Linked DNA regions of Nitrosospira lacus. The protein of the gene in region 1 interacts with the protein of each later gene in a pairwise test. Links are inferred from orthologs where the notes say so. Each region holds a gene or a part of one and is shown on either strand. Other genes may lie near its edges.

Evidence for each region.
Region 2: the proteins of EBAPG3_RS00290 (region 1) and rlmB interact in binary tests that used the Escherichia coli proteins (3 or more experiments, as listed by UniProt). The link is inferred for Nitrosospira lacus from one-to-one orthologs.

Annotation. Positions count from the first base shown.
Region 1 is NZ_CP021106.3:67,731-76,233, forward strand. Bases 2,621-5,506 are described here. They hold EBAPG3_RS00290 (bifunctional ADP-dependent NAD(P)H-hydrate dehydratase/NAD(P)H-hydrate epimerase), read left to right. Parts: upstream 2,621-3,249; coding sequence 3,250-4,764; downstream 4,765-5,506. Other genes in these bases: purL (phosphoribosylformylglycinamidine synthase), read right to left, coding at 2,621-3,160; EBAPG3_RS00295 (AMP-binding protein), read right to left, coding at 4,934-5,506. In the rest of the region: more of purL, read right to left, coding at 1-2,620; more of EBAPG3_RS00295, read right to left, coding at 5,507-7,804; EBAPG3_RS00300 (peroxiredoxin), read left to right, coding at 8,196-8,503. UniProt on the Escherichia coli protein: Bifunctional enzyme that catalyzes the epimerization of the S- and R-forms of NAD(P)HX and the dehydration of the S-form of NAD(P)HX at the expense of ADP, which is converted to AMP.
Region 2 is NZ_CP021106.3:1,573,042-1,581,484, forward strand. Bases 2,920-5,745 are described here. They hold rlmB (23S rRNA (guanosine(2251)-2'-O)-methyltransferase RlmB), read left to right. Parts: upstream 2,920-3,875; coding sequence 3,876-4,616; downstream 4,617-5,745. Other genes in these bases: rnr (ribonuclease R), read left to right, coding at 2,920-3,827; rpsF (30S ribosomal protein S6), read left to right, coding at 4,978-5,355; priB (primosomal replication protein N), read left to right, coding at 5,373-5,669; rpsR (30S ribosomal protein S18), read left to right, coding at 5,689-5,745. Outside these bases: EBAPG3_RS06980 (PEP-CTERM/exosortase system-associated acyltransferase), read right to left, coding at 59-853; more of rnr, read left to right, coding at 1,641-2,919; more of rpsR, read left to right, coding at 5,746-5,973; rplI (50S ribosomal protein L9), read left to right, coding at 5,985-6,440; dnaB (replicative DNA helicase), read left to right, coding at 6,633-8,021; EBAPG3_RS07025 (PhoH family protein), read right to left, coding at 8,131-8,443. UniProt on the Escherichia coli protein: Specifically methylates the ribose of guanosine 2251 in 23S rRNA.

The DNA.
Region 1 (8,503 bases):
CGCATTCCGGATTGTCGCGCAGCGCCTGCATCCGATAAGTGGTCTCCGACCAGGCACGATGCAGGTCAACGCGTTTCTCGGCGAACACCGGCTTATTGTTGCGCAGGAACTGAACCTCATCCTTGTCATTGATCTCACCAATAACAAAACACGCATCGCGCAAGCCCGCTTCCGCCAGGATAGCCATCACATCACGGCGGTGTTCCGTTTTTACCTGGATTACCGCCCCCAATTCCTCATTGAACAGGACGGAGAGGATGCGCTCCATGAATCTTCCGCCCAGCGCCTCCGGGCGCAACTCATGGCCATCGACGTCGTTCGCGAGCACATCGAAACATAGCTGATCCAGGTTGATGGTTATGCCAACGTGGCTGGCGAATGCCATTTCACACAATGTTGCAAATACACCTCCATCGGAGCGGTCATGATAGGCAATTATTTTGTTCTCATGATTCATACGCTGTATCGCGGTGAAAAAGCCCCGGAGTTTCTCCGCTCCCTCCAGGCCCGCCATGTCCGGCGCGTCATCTCCCACCTGCTTGTAGACTTGTGCCAGCGCCGAACCGCCCAAGCGGTTCCTGCCGCCACCCAGATCGATCAGTACAAGTGCCGTCTCGCCACAATCCTTGCATAACTGCGGCGTGAGCGTTTTGCGCGCATCCGTTACTCTCGCAAAGGCGGAAACGATCAACGAAAGCGGCGCAGTCACCTCTTTTCTGATCCCCGCGCCGCCATGGCCGGATTCCGATTCCCATATGGTCTTCATCGACATGGAATCCTTGCCCACCGGGATGCTGATTCCCAATTGGGGGCAGAATTCCATGCCTACCGCGTGCACGGCGTCGAACAGTGCCGCATCTTCGCCTGGATGCCCCGCCGCAGCCATCCAGTTGGCGGAAAGCTTGATCTCTCCGATATGCTCAATTCTCGCGGCCGCAATGTTGGTGATGGCTTCGCCCACCGCCATGCGTGCTGAAGCGGCGGGATCTATTAGTGCCACCGGGGTGCGCTCGCCCACAGCGAAAGCTTCACCCAGGCAAGTCCGGTAACCCATCAGTGTCACCGCCACATCCGCTACTGGCACCTGCCACGGCCCCACCATTTGGTCACGCGCGGTCATACCGCCGACGGTGCGATCGCCGATGCTTATGAGAAAGGTCTTGTCCGCCACTGCGGGCAGCCGCAGCACCCGATAGGCTGCTTCCCGCAGATTCAATTCCGCCGTATCGAACGGCAACAGCGTTCTCCCGATATGCATCACATCACGGATCATTTTAGGCGGCTTGCCCAATAATACGGAGAGATCCATATCAACCGGCTGATTGCCGAATACAGGGTCGGCCACGGTGAGTTGCTGCTGCGCCGTCGCTGTGCCCACTACCGCGAACGGACAGCGTTCACGCTCACAAATTGACTGGAACAGTGCCATCGACTCCGGCCTGATTGCGAGCACATAGCGTTCTTGCGCCTCGTTGCTCCAAATTTGCATGGGCGACATCCCCGGCTCTTCCAAGGGGATATCGCGCAAATTGAAACAGCCCCCGCGTCCGGAACCATGCAACAGCTCGGGCAGCGCATTCGACAAGCCGCCGGCGCCAACATCGTGAATCGAAAGAACCGGATTAGGTTCGCCCCGTCTCTCCATCTGCCAGCAACAGTCGATGACTTCTTGCGCGCGCCGCTCCATTTCCGCATTGCCGCGCTGCACCGAATCGAAATCGAGACGCTCCGCGTTCACCCCGGTATCCATGCTGGAAGCCGCACCGCCGCCCAGACCGATCAGCATCCCGGGTCCGCCCAGTTGAATCAGCAGCGCACCGGCTGAGAACTCTTCCTTGAATGAATGGCGTTCGGCGATATGGCCTATGCCTCCAGCCAGCATGATGGGCTTGTGATAACCGCGCATTTCGCCAGCGACGAGCTCCTCGAAGGTACGGAAATACCCCGCCAGATTGGGCCGCCCGAATTCATTGTTGAACGCCGCGCCGCCAATGGGGCCCTCCAGCATGATTTGCAGGGCCGATGCAATGCGCGATGGCTTGCCGTAAGAATGCTCCTTTCCTGATCGGTGCACTTCCCAAGGCTGAATAAATCCGGGAATGTTCAGGTTGGAAACCGAGAAACCGCCAAGTCCGGCCCTGGGTTTGGCGCCCCGGCCAGTCGCCCCTTCATCGCGGATTTCCCCGCCTACCCCGGTGGCGGCGCCCGGATAAGGCGAAATCGCGGTGGGATGATTGTGCGTTTCCACTTTCATCAGGATATGCGTTGACTCCTCTCCATAACCGTAAGCGTCATCCTCGCCGGGATAAAAACGGGCGACCTTTGCTCCTTCGATAATGGAAGAATTATCCGCATAAGCCACCACGGTGCCTTGCGGATTCTGCTGGTGAGTATTGCGTATCATCGAGAACAGCGACTTCGCCCGCGGCTCGCCGTCTATCACCCAGTCAGCGTTGAAAATCTTGTGGCGGCAATGCTCGGAATTGGCCTGGGCAAACATCATCAATTCCACATCGGTAGGATTGCGTCCGATCCGGGTGAAGTAGGCCGCAAAATAGTCGATTTCGTCCTGCGACAATGCAAGTCCCATCGCGCTATTGGCACTCTGCAATGCATCGCTTCCGCCTGTCCGCACATCCACGGTGGTGAATGGCGCGGGCTCAAAATGTCTGAACAATTTCTCCGCATCATCGAATGAGCCGAATACCGCTTCGGTCATGCGGTCATGTATCAGCGCAAGCAGCGCAATCCTGCCATCGGTGGAAAGTCCGGGGGTGGGCGTGCCTCCCGTCTGAATATAAAATGCCACGCCGCGTTCCAGCCGCTCCACCGCTTCGAGTCCGCAATGACGGGCAATATCGGTGGCTTTGGATGACCATGGAGATATGGTACCGGGCCGGGGCAGGACCAAGAGCAACTCACCCGGGGCATGACGGGCCTGCCGTTCGATATCGCTCCTCAGAAAGATTTCTTCCGGCGCAGACTTGAGCAGCCTTTCAAGAACGGCGCTTTCAGCCGGCCCAAGATCGCGCTTGAGCGCGCAAAAATGCCAATATTCCGCGTAAATGTGGGAAACTTGCGGAGCGGCAATCTTGAGTGCGCTCGCCAATTTTTCCAGGCGGAATGGAGAAAGCGCGCTGCCACCACGAAGTCGAAGCATCCGGCGAAATGGGTCAAGAGGTTGAAAATGCAATTTTACACGAGAAGACAAGCTGGCCGCAGCCTGATAAGCGTTTGATAAACGATAATATGCGTAATTACTCCACCGCTATTTATACCACTGCCGAGATCCGCGAAATCGAGCAACTCGCGGCTGCATTGCCTGACCCCCCCGCCTTGATGGAAAAAGCCGGTCTTGCCGCAGCTGAAGAAGCGCGGGACAGGTTGCTGATCCACGGGCGGATCCGGGTGCTGGTACTCGCAGGTCCGGGTAATAATGGTGGCGATGCTTTCGCAGTGGCACGCCATCTGCAAGCGTGGTGGTTCAAAGTAACGCTTGTGTTCACCGGCGAACGCTCAACCTTGTCCAGCGATGCGCGGCACATGCTGGACGCATGGCTTGCTGCGGGGGGCAAAATATATGCCGAAATCCCGAAAAATGAAAAATGGGATGCGGTGATAGACGGATTATTTGGCATTGGTCTCGATCGCCACGAGGGTCGAGAACTCGAGGGTAGATACCTGGCTCTGGTCAACGCCGTCAACCGCATGAACCTGCCAGTGCTTGCCATCGATATTCCCAGCGGCTTGGGCAGCGACAGCGGCCGGGTTCGTGGCGCAGCGATCCGGGCAGTCATGACGGTCACGTTCATTGGCCTCAAACCCGGCCTCATGACTCATCAGGGTCCCGAATATTGCGGGGAAATTTGCCTGCACGATCTCGACCTCAATACGCTTTCGCTGAAAGAACCCGGCTCATGGATGATGGATCAGATTTTGGCTCAAAAGTTATTGCCGCCACCCCGCCTCGCCAGCAGCCACAAGGGCACGTATGGCAGCGTCGGCATAATTGGCGGCTCAACAGGGATGATGGGTGCGGCACTTCTGGCGGGCGCAGCGGCATTGAAATCGGGCGCGGGGCGCGTCTATCTCGGTTTGATTGCCGGCAAGGCGCTTGAGGTGGACACTGCGCAGCCTGAGCTGATGCTGCGCCCCGTGCATGAAATGTTCAAGCTCGATCAGCTGAGCTGCCTTGTTGTCGGCCCAGGGCTGGGAATGAAAGCCGATGCGCGTTTCTGGCTGAGTTCCGCGCTGGAATCCACTCTGCCCCTGGTGCTGGATGCCGACGCGCTGAATCTCATCGCCGCCCATTCCAGCATTGCCAATCTGTTACGGGAGCGCAAGGGTCCGTCCATCCTCACACCACATCCCGCCGAAGCCGCACGTCTTCTGAACACGGACACCCCGACGATTCAAAATGACCGCATGGCCGCTGCGGCGGATCTGGCGAAGCGCTTCAATTGCCGCGCGGTATTGAAAGGCGGGGGCAGCATTTGCGCTGTGTCCGGCGGCAAACGCTATATCAATACCAGCGGCAATCCTGGCTTAAGCAGCGCGGGAACGGGCGATGTATTGTCCGGCATCACGGGCGCTTTGCTGGCGCAGGGATTAAGTTCGGACAATGCACTCTTGCTGGCGGTTTATCTGCACGGAGCCGCGGCGGATATGCTGCTCAAACAACAGGGCGGGCCGGTGGGAATGACCGCCTCGGAAATCCCGAATGCTGCACGCTACCTGTTGAATCAGTGGATCCACAATTCCTGATGGCCAGCGGAAAGAAGTTGGATATTGCGCTGCCGCCAGCACAAAAAAAGGCACGCGCTCATTATTCGCGGGTCTTGGACGAATTATAAAAAAGGCACTTTGTCACGGCAAGATGCCTTCAGGGCAAAGCGGACGCTCCGTTTTGGTCAAACAGCTTTACAAGCCCGGCCTAAATTTCCTCCCCGGGTTGAGCATCCTGCTCTTGCAGTGTTCCCCTCATGAGATCAGGTTCTCCGCAAAGCCGCAAGATTTCCGCACGAGCGGAGTCCCTCAAATGAATGGCGGCAGCCCAATCCTTGGTATCCGGCAAGATAGGCTTGCTGATCGTGATGGTAATAATCCCGCGGCGAGGCAACCAATGTCCGGCGCGAAGGATGGAGCGAGTACCACGAATGGTTACGGGCACTATCGGCACTCCCGCTTCGGCAGCCACCATAAATGCACCCATCCGGAAAGGCAGCAAGCCGGGCATGCGGGTGAATGTGCCCTCGGGAAAAAATATCGGACGGCTACCAGACCGCAATGAGCGGGACACCTGCTTTAATTCCTCCACACCGCGTTCCGGATCGAAGCGATCGACGAAATTCGACCCGATATGCCGTAGATATACGCGCGAAACAATACTGTCCAGCAGCTCCCGTTTGGCTACAAAACTGAAATGCTCCTTGGCATGGAATCCGCCCGGCAGGGCTGCTACCAGCATGATTCCGTCGAGATAGCTGGCATGGTTTGCCACCAGCACAAACGGCGCCTTGCAGGGCAGATTTTCCAACCCGCGAACCACTAATGGCGTTCCCGACAAACGTGCAAGGAGGCGTGCGCTTCCCCTGCTTAATGCCCACCCCCAGGCGGGGCGGGGTAGCAATGCGGTTGCCAGCCAGGTCACGGGTGCCAGCAGGCAGAACAGGACCCATACATATGCAGCATATAAAATGCCGGATGCCACCCTGCTGCCGCGGCGCAACTGAGGCAGCGCACCGGCCCACGCCAGCCGCACCACCTGCCACCATACCGGGCGCGGGGGGGGCGCCCCCTTTTCATACAACTCACGGCAGGCTGCCCGGCGGATCTTGCCGCTCGAGGTTTTGAGCACGCTATGGACAGGCGCCAGCACAATATCGTCTGCCGGCATTCCCAGCATATCCAGAGTCAGGGCGTTGATCTGACCGCGCAACTCCTCCTGCTTTCCGGAATCGATATCGCGCATCTCGGCCAGCACCACCAGTCGCTCTGTACCGGAAGCCGGGTCCGGGCTGCCAAAAACCGCGACGCACCCCTTACGAATGCCGGAGATATTACCGACCGCCTCTTCCAGCTCATGGGGGTGGATATTGCGCCCGGCACGAATGATAATGTCCTTTGCACGTCCGGTCAGATAAATATCACCTGCAGCAAGGTAAGCAAAATCGCCGGAATCCAGCCACCCTTCGCGAAACAACAGGCGATTCTGCTCCGGGTTGCGGAAGTAACCACTGGTAGCGGACGGTCCTTTGAATTTCAGGTATCCTTCCACCCGCTCCCCCACTTCATTGCCTGTGGCATCAACAATTTTGATTTGGTGGCCCGGAAGCGGCCGGCCACAGGCCACAAAGCGCAATACCTCCGCATTTTCGCCTCCCGCTGGATCCGCCCGACCGGAACGTGTGAATTCTTCCCGCTTGATACAGTCGATCAACGGCCCGCGGCCCGGCGGCGGAAAGGCGAGCCCAACCGAGCATTCTGCCAACCCGTATACCGGCGCCATCGCTTCCGGCCGCAGCCCGTAGCGGGCAAAGCGCTGCGTGAAATTGACGACAGTCGCGGGACTCACCGGCTCGGCACCGTTAAAAGCCATACGCCAGCTCGACAGATCCAATCCATCGATAACATCGTCCGGGATCTTGTGCAGGCACAACTCATAGCCAAAGTTGGGAGATGCCGAAAGGGTGCCGCGGTGCTGATGGATCGCCCACAGCCAGCGTTCCGGCCGCGCCAGAAAGGTGATGGGTGACATCACCACCAGCGGACACGCGTAGTACAGGCTGCCCAGCCAGGCCCCGATCAAGCCCATGTCATGATAGAGCGGCAGCCAGCTGACAAACACGTCCGTGGAAGTGACCCCCGCCGCCTGTCCCATCGCGCGGATATTGGTGAGTAAATTGGCATGAGTCAAGGCAACGCCCTTCGGATTGGCGGTACTCCCGGAGGTGTACTGCAACAGCGCGATATTATCGGCCTGGACGGGATACTCCGCCGCCTGTCCGGAAACGGACAACTCCGCCGCAGTCGTAATTGCGCGCAGTGTCTCCACCTGAGCCCGGAGCAGTCGAGCCACCGGTTTCGCCTCGGGCACCGTAATCAGGATCGTGGCGAGCGCATTGGACAGAATGCCCGCATGCCGGCGCAGATGATCCTCGATCTGTGAGACGCGAACGGGGGGATAAATTGGCACAGGAACCCCGCCCGCGAGCAGTGTCCCAAAGAAGCAGCAGAAGTAGTCATGGCTGGTCGGCAGCATGATCGCCACGGACTGTCCGGGCTGCAACCCGAATTCCACCAGTCCCGCCGCTATTTTCATGGCGCCTTGCTGCAATGCGACGTAGGAGATGACGTCTTCCCTGCCCGCTTCATCCAGCAACGTGATATGCGTGCGGTGCGGATGGGCGCGCACGTGCCAATCAAGAACTCCTGGCAGCGTCAGCGCATCGGCTGGTTCCGCCGATACCTGAAGTGGAGCTTCACTTCGCTGTATTCCCTTCAGCGCTGCCGCGGCGGGCGCGGCCGTCAATACCGCTCGCAACAGATCGCGTGGTGTCTCGGCATTGGCCAGCACCTGTTCGGGTAGACTGATCCCGAAGACACGCTCAATGCGAGCGAGCAGTTCTACCCTCGCGAGACTGTCAAAACCCAGATCCTGCTCCAGAGAGTTGTCCAGCGTTGCCGAAATTTCCCCACTGGAGCGTCGATGCAATTCAGCTGCCAGCTGCCGCGCGGTTTCCAGCAGAACGCCAGCCGCATCTTCCGCGCTTACCGCCTGTCCTGTTGGCCGCTCTCCAATCAAGCCTGATTTCCCCCGCGGTATAAATTCACACTGCCCCCTGCGGGCATCAATTTACCTTTGAGCATGATGTGATCTCCTCAATTTCCCTCTCAGAGGTCAATGATCGTGTGTCACAACTTTCTTTATAGCATAGAGCCTTCCCGAAATTAGGTTCGTACAGGGGTCGGATTGCCGGATTGCCTCGATCGAAGGATAACTCGGGAGCACACAGCCTTTTTAACCCGCGGATATACTAATAGGGGCCCATGGATACCAGAGGTTCTTGCTTTCATAAGATATTTCCTACAAATTTCATTTCATGCGCGGCAGCGCACAGATGAGATGTTTTTTTTTATGTATGTTATAAAGTATTGAGGCAGATTCCCATTTCCATCACAAAGGAGAAATACCAATGTCCGTGCTCGTCACCCATCTCGCACCTGACTTCACCAAGCCCGCTGTCCTGCCGAACGGAAGTTTCAATGACGCTTTCAATTTTCATACCGAAATTTCGGGCAGGTACGCTGTGCTGTTTTTTTATCCGCTGGATTTCACCTTCGTCTGCCCTTCCGAAATCATCGCTCACTCCCACAGGGCGGAAGAGTTCCGCAAACGCAATGTGGAAGTAATCGGAGTTTCGGTGGACTCCCAGTTCACCCACTATGCCTGGCGCAATACCACTGTGGACAAAGGAGGGATCGGCCCGGTAGGCATTACTCT
Region 2 (8,443 bases), 1.5 Mb from region 1 along the record:
ACCGGGCACATTTGATAACAATGCCACGGATAAAACTGCAGAAATCTTTTAAGATCTATCACTCGACTGCTTCCAGCAAAGGTTCAGCAGCGGGTATGAAACTTTGCGTGGACTTGCCGGATATTGGCCTGACCCGGCCGTAGTCGGTAACCAGCTCCCAAAACTGGTGGTGGTTTTTGTGCATTTTGTCCAGCATTTTGATTAGATCGACATGATAGGGTCCGCGTTGGCCATGGTGTTCGATAATCGGTCCCACCGGATCGAGCTGAAGTCCGTAGAGGCTCAGCAGTCTATTCAATGAAGGCTCCATTACAGATAACCAGTGAGTGATATTATTTTCAGCCGACATGCGTATGATGCCGACAGCAAGCGCCAGTAGTGGGTGAGGGAAGCGCCGCTTGTTCACCGGGTTCCATTTTTCAATGTCAGCTCCTTGCTGAAGCGCACGCAGGGGTTCATCGCTGCGCCGGGCGAAGCGGCGTATAACGACCAGACGCGATATCTCACCGGTATGCCGCCGCGGTACTTTACTCATGTCAATAAGGGCAGGATCAAGCCGGGTGTGCTGTTCGGTTGGAAGCAGTTTCTTCGGGTCCAGTTGATCGGGAAGTATCAGGCGCGCGGTTCCGACAAATTCGCCAGACGGACGATGCCGTAGAAGTATATGGGATGAATGACGGTCGTAGTCGTCACTTTCCATCTCTGTGGGATACTTCGATGCTTCGAACCCCGGGGCGCGCTGCTCGATGCAATACACCTGGTAGCGCAGCTGAAATGCGCGACGCAACAATTCCGGAGAGGATGCGTCAATCACTTCAAAGTATTCGTTAAAAGCGGCAACGATATCATTCATTGGAGAAACTCCAGTAGTTGTGAGAGTAATCTGCTGGCTTGAATATCACTCTTGCATCGCTTCCGTGGAGAGATTTGCCCACCGTGTCAACAGAAATCGGGATTCACGGTGAGGTTGGGTCGCAAGCCAGGAACCCCTTCCCTTGTATTACGGCGCTGTTCACATAAAATGGAATTGAATCCATTTTTTTGCTTTCTACACGGCACATCATACGAAGTTAATCCCTGTGCCATTATGACGAATAAGGGGGTAATGACCTGCATCCAAAACGTTATGAGACAACGGATTGAAAACTGTGGATAGCTGTAAGATTTTACAGCTGGAAAATACCAAAATCGGCGGCATCCGGTAACCGTGGCTAATTCACGCGAAAACGGGTGTCATTTCAGCTGTGGAAATTACGCAAAACGTTACGAGGTTGATTATATTCCGCCGCTGTCCATCGGGGCCTGCCATTCGTTATCAGCGGCACAGCCTTGAGGTTGCTCAACCTTTTCTTCGATACCGTGTACAGCCTGCTATAATTCCGAAGCCAAACGGTATGGTATCCACCTGAACCACGGAACAACCGTGCAGTTTCCGCACATACGATACCCTTGCGCTTTAACGGGAAGCGTGTTTATATCATGGTGCCCAGAAGAGGACTCGAACCTCCACAGTGTTGCCACCGCTAGGACCTGAACCTAGTGCGTCTACCAATTCCGCCATCTGGGCAATGCCTGCTTTCTGTCTCGATAGGGGACAGAGGCGCGGGATAGAGGCGCCAATTCTATAGGAAATCATTGCTTTGTCAATCAAGAAGAAACGCGACCTCCGCAGTCTGGATCCTCATCTTGAACGTGAGAAACAACGTTACGGCCACGCGCTGCCAAGCAGGGAGTTCATGCTGCAAATCCTGGAAGAGCAAGGTGTGCCCGTGAATGAAACAGCGTTGCAGGGCCTGCTTGAAATCACCCAAGAAGAAAATGAAATTTTCAGCCGCCGTATTTCCGCAATGGTGCGCGAAGGTCAAATCATGCGTAACCGCAAGGGCGATATCTGCGTGGTGGAGAAGCTCGATCTTATCAAGGGAAGGATACAGGGGCATCCGGATGGGTTCGGATTCCTGGTGCCCGACGATGGCAGTCCGGATTTGTTTTTGAGTGCCAAGGAAATGCACAAGGCGCTGCATGGCGACCGGGTGATGGTGCGCGAGATTGGCGTGGATCGGCGCGGGCGCAGGGAAGGGGCCATTGTGGAAGTACTTGAGCGCGCCGTCACGCAGCTCGTGGGAAGGTTGCACGCCGATCATGGAATACTGTTTGTAGAGGCGGAGAACAGGCGCATCAGCCAGGACATCCTGATACCGAGGGAAGAATCCATGGATGCCGGGGCTGGCCAGGTAGTGATGGTGGAGATCATCCAGCAGCCGAGCAAGCATGCGCAACCCATTGGCCGCATCGTCGAGATTCTGGGTGAGTACACCGCGCCGGGAATGGAAATTGAAATTGCCCTGCGCAAGCATGACCTGCCTTATCTGTTTCCACCGGATGTGGAAAAGCTTTCCAGCAGATTTCCGGAGAAGGTGCTAACAGAAGAGTTGGGGGAACGAGAGGATATCCGTCACCTGCCGCTGGTGACCATAGACGGCGAAACGGCGCGGGATTTTGATGACGCGGTGTATTGTGAGCGTGAAGGGAAGGGTTTCAAGTTATATGTTGCCATCGCCGATGTCAGTCACTACGTGCGTCCACATGATGCACTGGATCGGGAAGCGCTTAACCGCGGTAACTCGGTTTATTTTCCGAGACGTGTGATCCCGATGCTGCCGGAAGTCCTTTCCAATGGTTTATGCTCGCTCAACCCGCAAGTGGAACGCTTATGCATGGTGTGCGAGATGTCGCTGGATGCCGCGGGCGATTTTGGCGGCTACCGGTTTTATCCTGCGGTAATGTATTCCCACGCCCGGTTGACCTATACCAAGGTAGCAGGGATGCTGGACAATCCCAAGGGGGAGGACTCAAAGCAATATCAAGAGCTTTTGCCGCATATTCAGCTGCTCTACAAATTGTTCAAGGTTCTGCTGAAAGCAAGGAAGAAACGCGGAGCGATCGATTTCGAAACCATTGAAACGCAGATGATATTCAACGCTCAAGGCAAAATTGAGCGTATCCTCCCGATAAAGCGGAATGATGCCCACCGCTTGATCGAAGAATGCATGCTGGCGGCCAACGTATGCGCATCGGATTTTCTGCAAAAGCACAAACAACCCACGGTTTATCGTATCCATGAGGGCCCTACGCCGGAAAAGCTCGTTGCCCTGCGTGATTTCCTCAAGGAATTCGGCGTCCAGCTGAGTGGCGGCGATGCGCCCAGTGCCAAGGACTACGCCAGGACGCTGACCAGGATAAAGGATAGGCCTGACGCGCAACTGTTGCAGACCGTCATGTTGCGATCCTTGCGTCAGGCGGTCTACAGTCCCGATAACGTGGGTCATTTCGGACTTGCTTACGAGTCGTATACCCATTTCACATCCCCCATCAGGCGTTACCCCGATTTGCTGGTGCATCGTGCCATCAAGGCGGTGCTGAGCGGGACCGTGTACTCTCCTGGCGACTGGCACGAACTGGGCATGCACTGCTCCCAGACGGAGCGCCGCGCGGATGACGCAACGCGCGATGTGGAGACATGGCTCAAGTGCTATTACATGCAGGACAGAATCGGCGAATGTTTCGAGGGGGTCATCAGCGGTGTAACGGGTTTCGGCCTGTTTGTGGCGCTGGACGGTATTTATGTGGAAGGGCTGGTGCATATTTCCGAGTTGCCCAGCGATTATTTTCATTTTGACGCCGCCAAGCACATGTTGCTGGGTGAGCGCAGCGGTAAGCGCTACCGTCTTGGTGACCGGCTCAGGATCAGGCTTGTGCGGGTGGATCTGGAGTCAAGCAAAATCGATTTTGTACTGGCTGGAGAGGGTGCCAGGGATTCCAGCTAAATCCGTCAGGCCATCCTCCTCGTCCCACCTGAAATACGTATTGAGAGAATGTCTAATCTCCGTCTTATATTCGGTTTCCACGCCGTTACCAGCCGTTTGCGGCAGAATCCCGGCAGCATCCGGGAAATTTTTCTTGATTCTGCCCGCCGCGACCAGCGTGCACGTGATTTGGCAAAGTTTGCCGAGGTTCAGAATATTCGACTGATCTCCTGCGATCAGACAAGACTTGCGGCGATGGCAGGCAATGCCCGCCATCAGGGCGTGGCGGCAAATATCGATGCGTCCCGCAGCCATGTGGACATCGAAGATGTGCTCGACACGCTTGTGGAGCCGGCATTGCTTTTAGTATTGGATGGTATCCACGATCCGCATAATCTGGGTGCTTGCCTGCGAGTAGCGGACGCTTTTGGCGTTCACGCTGTCATTGCGCCAAAAGATCGGGCCGTTGGGCTCACCGCCACCGTGCACAAAGTAGCGAGTGGCGCTGCCGACGCTGTACCGTACGTTTCCGTAACCAATCTGGCTCGTACCCTGCGAGAATTGAAGCAGCGCGGTATAACCCTGGTTGGAGCCGCCGCCGACGCGGACAGCGATCTTAATTCCGCCAGATTGGATGGGCCCATTGCCTGGGTGCTGGGTGCGGAGGGGAAAGGCATGCGCCGGCTTACGCGCGAAACCTGTGACCAGCTTGTTTCCATTCCCATGCTGGGCAGCGTGGAAAGCCTGAACGTTTCCGTCAGCGCTGGCATATGCTTGTTTGAGACCCGTCGGCAGCGGGCAGAACATTAGACAGGAAAGGAAATTCTTGAATAAATCTCCGTGAAACGCCTGCCGCCGGGCGGGGCCATATTTTGCACCCTTTTTCGGCCGATAGAACTATCGGTCTTCAGCAGCCGTCAAAAGCGGCGCTCATCGGAATTGCTTTTTTGCTTCGATCCCGTGCCCGCAGGCTGCTGACGTTGAGAGCATCGGGGAAAGAAACAGAATTTAAAACCCCGATTAATTTCCGTCCGCGCTACTCTTATTTCAATATATTGTTTCGAATACCTTTACTGATTGATATTTTTGTTCTGGTTCAGTATAGTACCGACCTCTTAACCTTGCCCCACCGGGTTCGCATCTCGGGGGGCTCTACCCATAAGGAGACTGCATGCGACATTATGAGATCATTTTCATTGTCCACCCCGACCAGAGCGAGCAAGTCCCCGCAATGATCGAGCGGTATCGCGGCATAGTAACCGCAAAAAACGGCCGGATTCATCGCCTTGAAGACTGGGGACGCCGTCAGCTTGCCTATTTGATTCAGAAAGTCCACAAGGCGCACTATGTCCTGATGAATATTGAATGTGATCAGGAAACCCGTGACGAACTGGACCATGCGTTCAAGTTCAACGACGCGATACTACGCCATCTAACCATTAAAATGGATGGGCCGGTGACTGCGGCTTCGCCGATGATGCGCGAGGAAAAAGCAAAGCCGGCAACGCCTGCGGCGGATGAACTCAGGGAAACCACTCTGGTGGCATGAGGTTTGGATAAGCTGATTTGAATTGCAACCAGACCGTAATTTGCGGCAGGATTATCAAAATAGGCGATCTGCGTTATACGCCAGCGGGTGTGCCAGTGGCAGAATTCAGAATCAGCCATATTTCGCGTCAAATCGAAGCGGGCACGCCGCGCCAGGTAGAATGCGAAATTTCTGCGGTTGCATTGGCACAAATGGCTGAAACCATTTCCAGTATGGCACTGGGTACCAAGGTGAAGTCAACCGGTTTTTTGGCTAAAAAGAGCCGGATGAGTTTGCAGTTGGTGTTGCATATAAACAATATAGATCTCATTTAGAGAAACAGGAAAAAGAATTATGGCTCGTTTTACTACACGACGAAAAGATAGCAAGGATAAGGAAAAGGATAAGAAGGCCAATCGTCCCTTGTTCAAGCGCAGGAAGTTCTGCCGTTTCACCGCGGAAGGTATTCAGACGGTGGACTATAAGGATATCGAGATATTGAAAGATTTCATCAATGAAAATGGCAGAATCATTCCCGCCCGCATTACCGGCACTAAATCGCGTTACCAGCGCCAGTTGGGTATTGCCATTGAGCGTGCACGCTTTCTCGCACTGCTTCCTTACACTGATTTGCATTGAGGGACGACAATATGCAGATCATACTGATGGAAAAAGTTGTCAACCTCGGCCAGCTGGGTGATGTTGTCAAGGTAAAGAATGGCTATGCGCGAAATTTTCTGATCCCGCAAGGTAAGGCAAAGCGGGCGACGCCAGCCGCCATTGCGGAGTTCGATGCAAAACGTGCCGAACTGGAAAAAACGCAGGCGGAAGTTCTGGCCGATGCCCAGGCCCGTGCGGCAAAACTGGACGGATTGATGGTGCAAATCACTCAGAAAGCCGGAGTGGATGGCAAGCTGTTCGGTTCGGTCACCAACGCAGATATCGAGGAAGCGCTCAAGGCTCAGGGTTTTGAGGTTGAACGGTCCATGATACGCATGCCGCAAGGATCATTAAAGCAGGTAGGTGACCATCCGTTGACTATTGCGTTGCACAGCGATGTATTGGCGCATATCGTCGTATCAGTCCTCGGTGAAGCCACTTCCTGAGTGCAAGCAGGCTTTTATCGGGGCAAATAAAAAGGGCTGCTAGCAGCCCTTTTTACATGCCGCCGATGCCCGGCCCGGCCTTCAAAGCCGTCAAAATCTGTCCTCGCCCGGTCATTTTCTGCTTCATTCCTCAAGTCCGGCAGGCTCCTAGTGGTAGAATCTTTCCAATACCTGTAACGTCATCCGGATTCCATGGCTCAATTCCTCGCCACAGCCACCAACGATCAGTCGCTCGAAACCTACAAAATGCCCCCGCATTCGGTCGAGGCGGAACAGTCCGTGCTGGGTGGACTGATGCTGGACAATCATGCCTGGGACAAAGTGGCTGACGTCATCACCGAGGATGATTTTTACCGGCAGGATCATCGCCTTATTTACCGGCATATTTGCAAGCTGGTCGAGCACAGCAAACCGGCGGACGTAGTGACCGTGGCAGAGTCGCTTGAAATGTCGGCGGAACTGCAAAATGTGGGCGGATTAGCCTATGTTGGCGTGATGGTTCAAAATACGCCGTCCGCAGCCAATATTCGCCGCTATGCGGAAATCGTGCGGGAGCGGGCGGTAATGCGCAAGCTGGCCCAGGTTGGATCGGCGATTGCCGAATCCTCCTACAATCCCGCCGGGCGGTCCGCCGCGGATTTGCTGGATGAAGCGGAAGCCAGGGTGTTTGAAATAGCCGAGGCGGGGGCGCGGGGAAAGCAAGGCTTTGTCGATATCCAGCCGCTCCTGAAGCAGGTTGTGGAGCGTATCGAGACGCTCTACAATCAGGACAACCCCAGTGATGTGACGGGCGTTGCGACCGGTTTTCATGACCTCGATCAGAAAACCTCGGGTTTCCAGCCTGGTGACCTGATCATTGTTGCGGGCAGGCCCTCCATGGGTAAAACCGCATTCTCCCTCAATATAGCTGAACATGTGGCGCTGGAGCTGGGAAAGCCGGTGGCGGTATTCAGCATGGAAATGGGGGGAGCACAGCTCGCGATGCGGATGCTGGGTTCCGTGGGGCGCCTGGATCAGCACAAGGTACGCACCGGCCGCTTGCAGGACGAGGATTGGTCCAAGCTGACCCATGCCTTGGGCAAGCTGAGTGACGCCCCCCTGTTTATCGATGAAAGTGCTGCCCTGAACGCATTGGAACTCAGGGCGCGGGCGCGGCGGCTTTATCGTCAGCATGGTGAGCTGGGGCTGATTGTGGTGGATTATTTGCAGCTGATGTCCGCCAGCGGCCAAGGTGAGAATCGTGCCACCGAGATTTCAGAAATCTCCCGTTCTCTGAAAGCGCTGGCAAAAGAACTGCAGGTACCCGTCGTTGCGTTATCGCAATTGAATCGCAGCCTGGAGCAACGTCCGAACAAGCGTCCGGTCATGTCGGATTTGCGCGAGTCGGGCGCCATCGAGCAGGATGCGGATTTGATTCTGTTTATTTACCGTGATGAAGTCTACAACCCGGACACGCAGGACAAGGGAATCGCCGAAATCATTATCGGCAAACAGCGCAACGGCCCCATAGGTAAAGTTGATCTCACTTTCCTCGGTGAATACACCCGGTTTGAGAGTTACGCCAAATCCGGGCATTATTAACCATCCAATTCACGACCTCAATGCGCGAATTACCTGCCTGCCGTGCTCCGTAACTTCTGAAAACAGTTGCTTGCCATCAATCCTGAATCCAGCAGTTGGCTATACCGTCCTATAATACTTCCGCCGCATAATCCGCCAACCTTGAACGCTCTCCACGTTGCAAGGTTACATGTCCGTTGTGATCCCATCCTTTGAATCGATCGACCACGTAGGTCAGTCCAGAGCTTCCCTCGGACAAGTAAGGCGTATCTATTTGCGCGATGTTGCCCAGACAGACTACCTTGGTGGCGGGGCCGGCCCGAGTAATCAAGGTTTTCATCTGCTTGGGCGTGAGATTCTGCGCTTCATCGATGATCAGAAATTTGTTGATGAAAGTGCGGCCACGCATGAAATTGAGCGATTTTATCTTGATACGCGAGCGA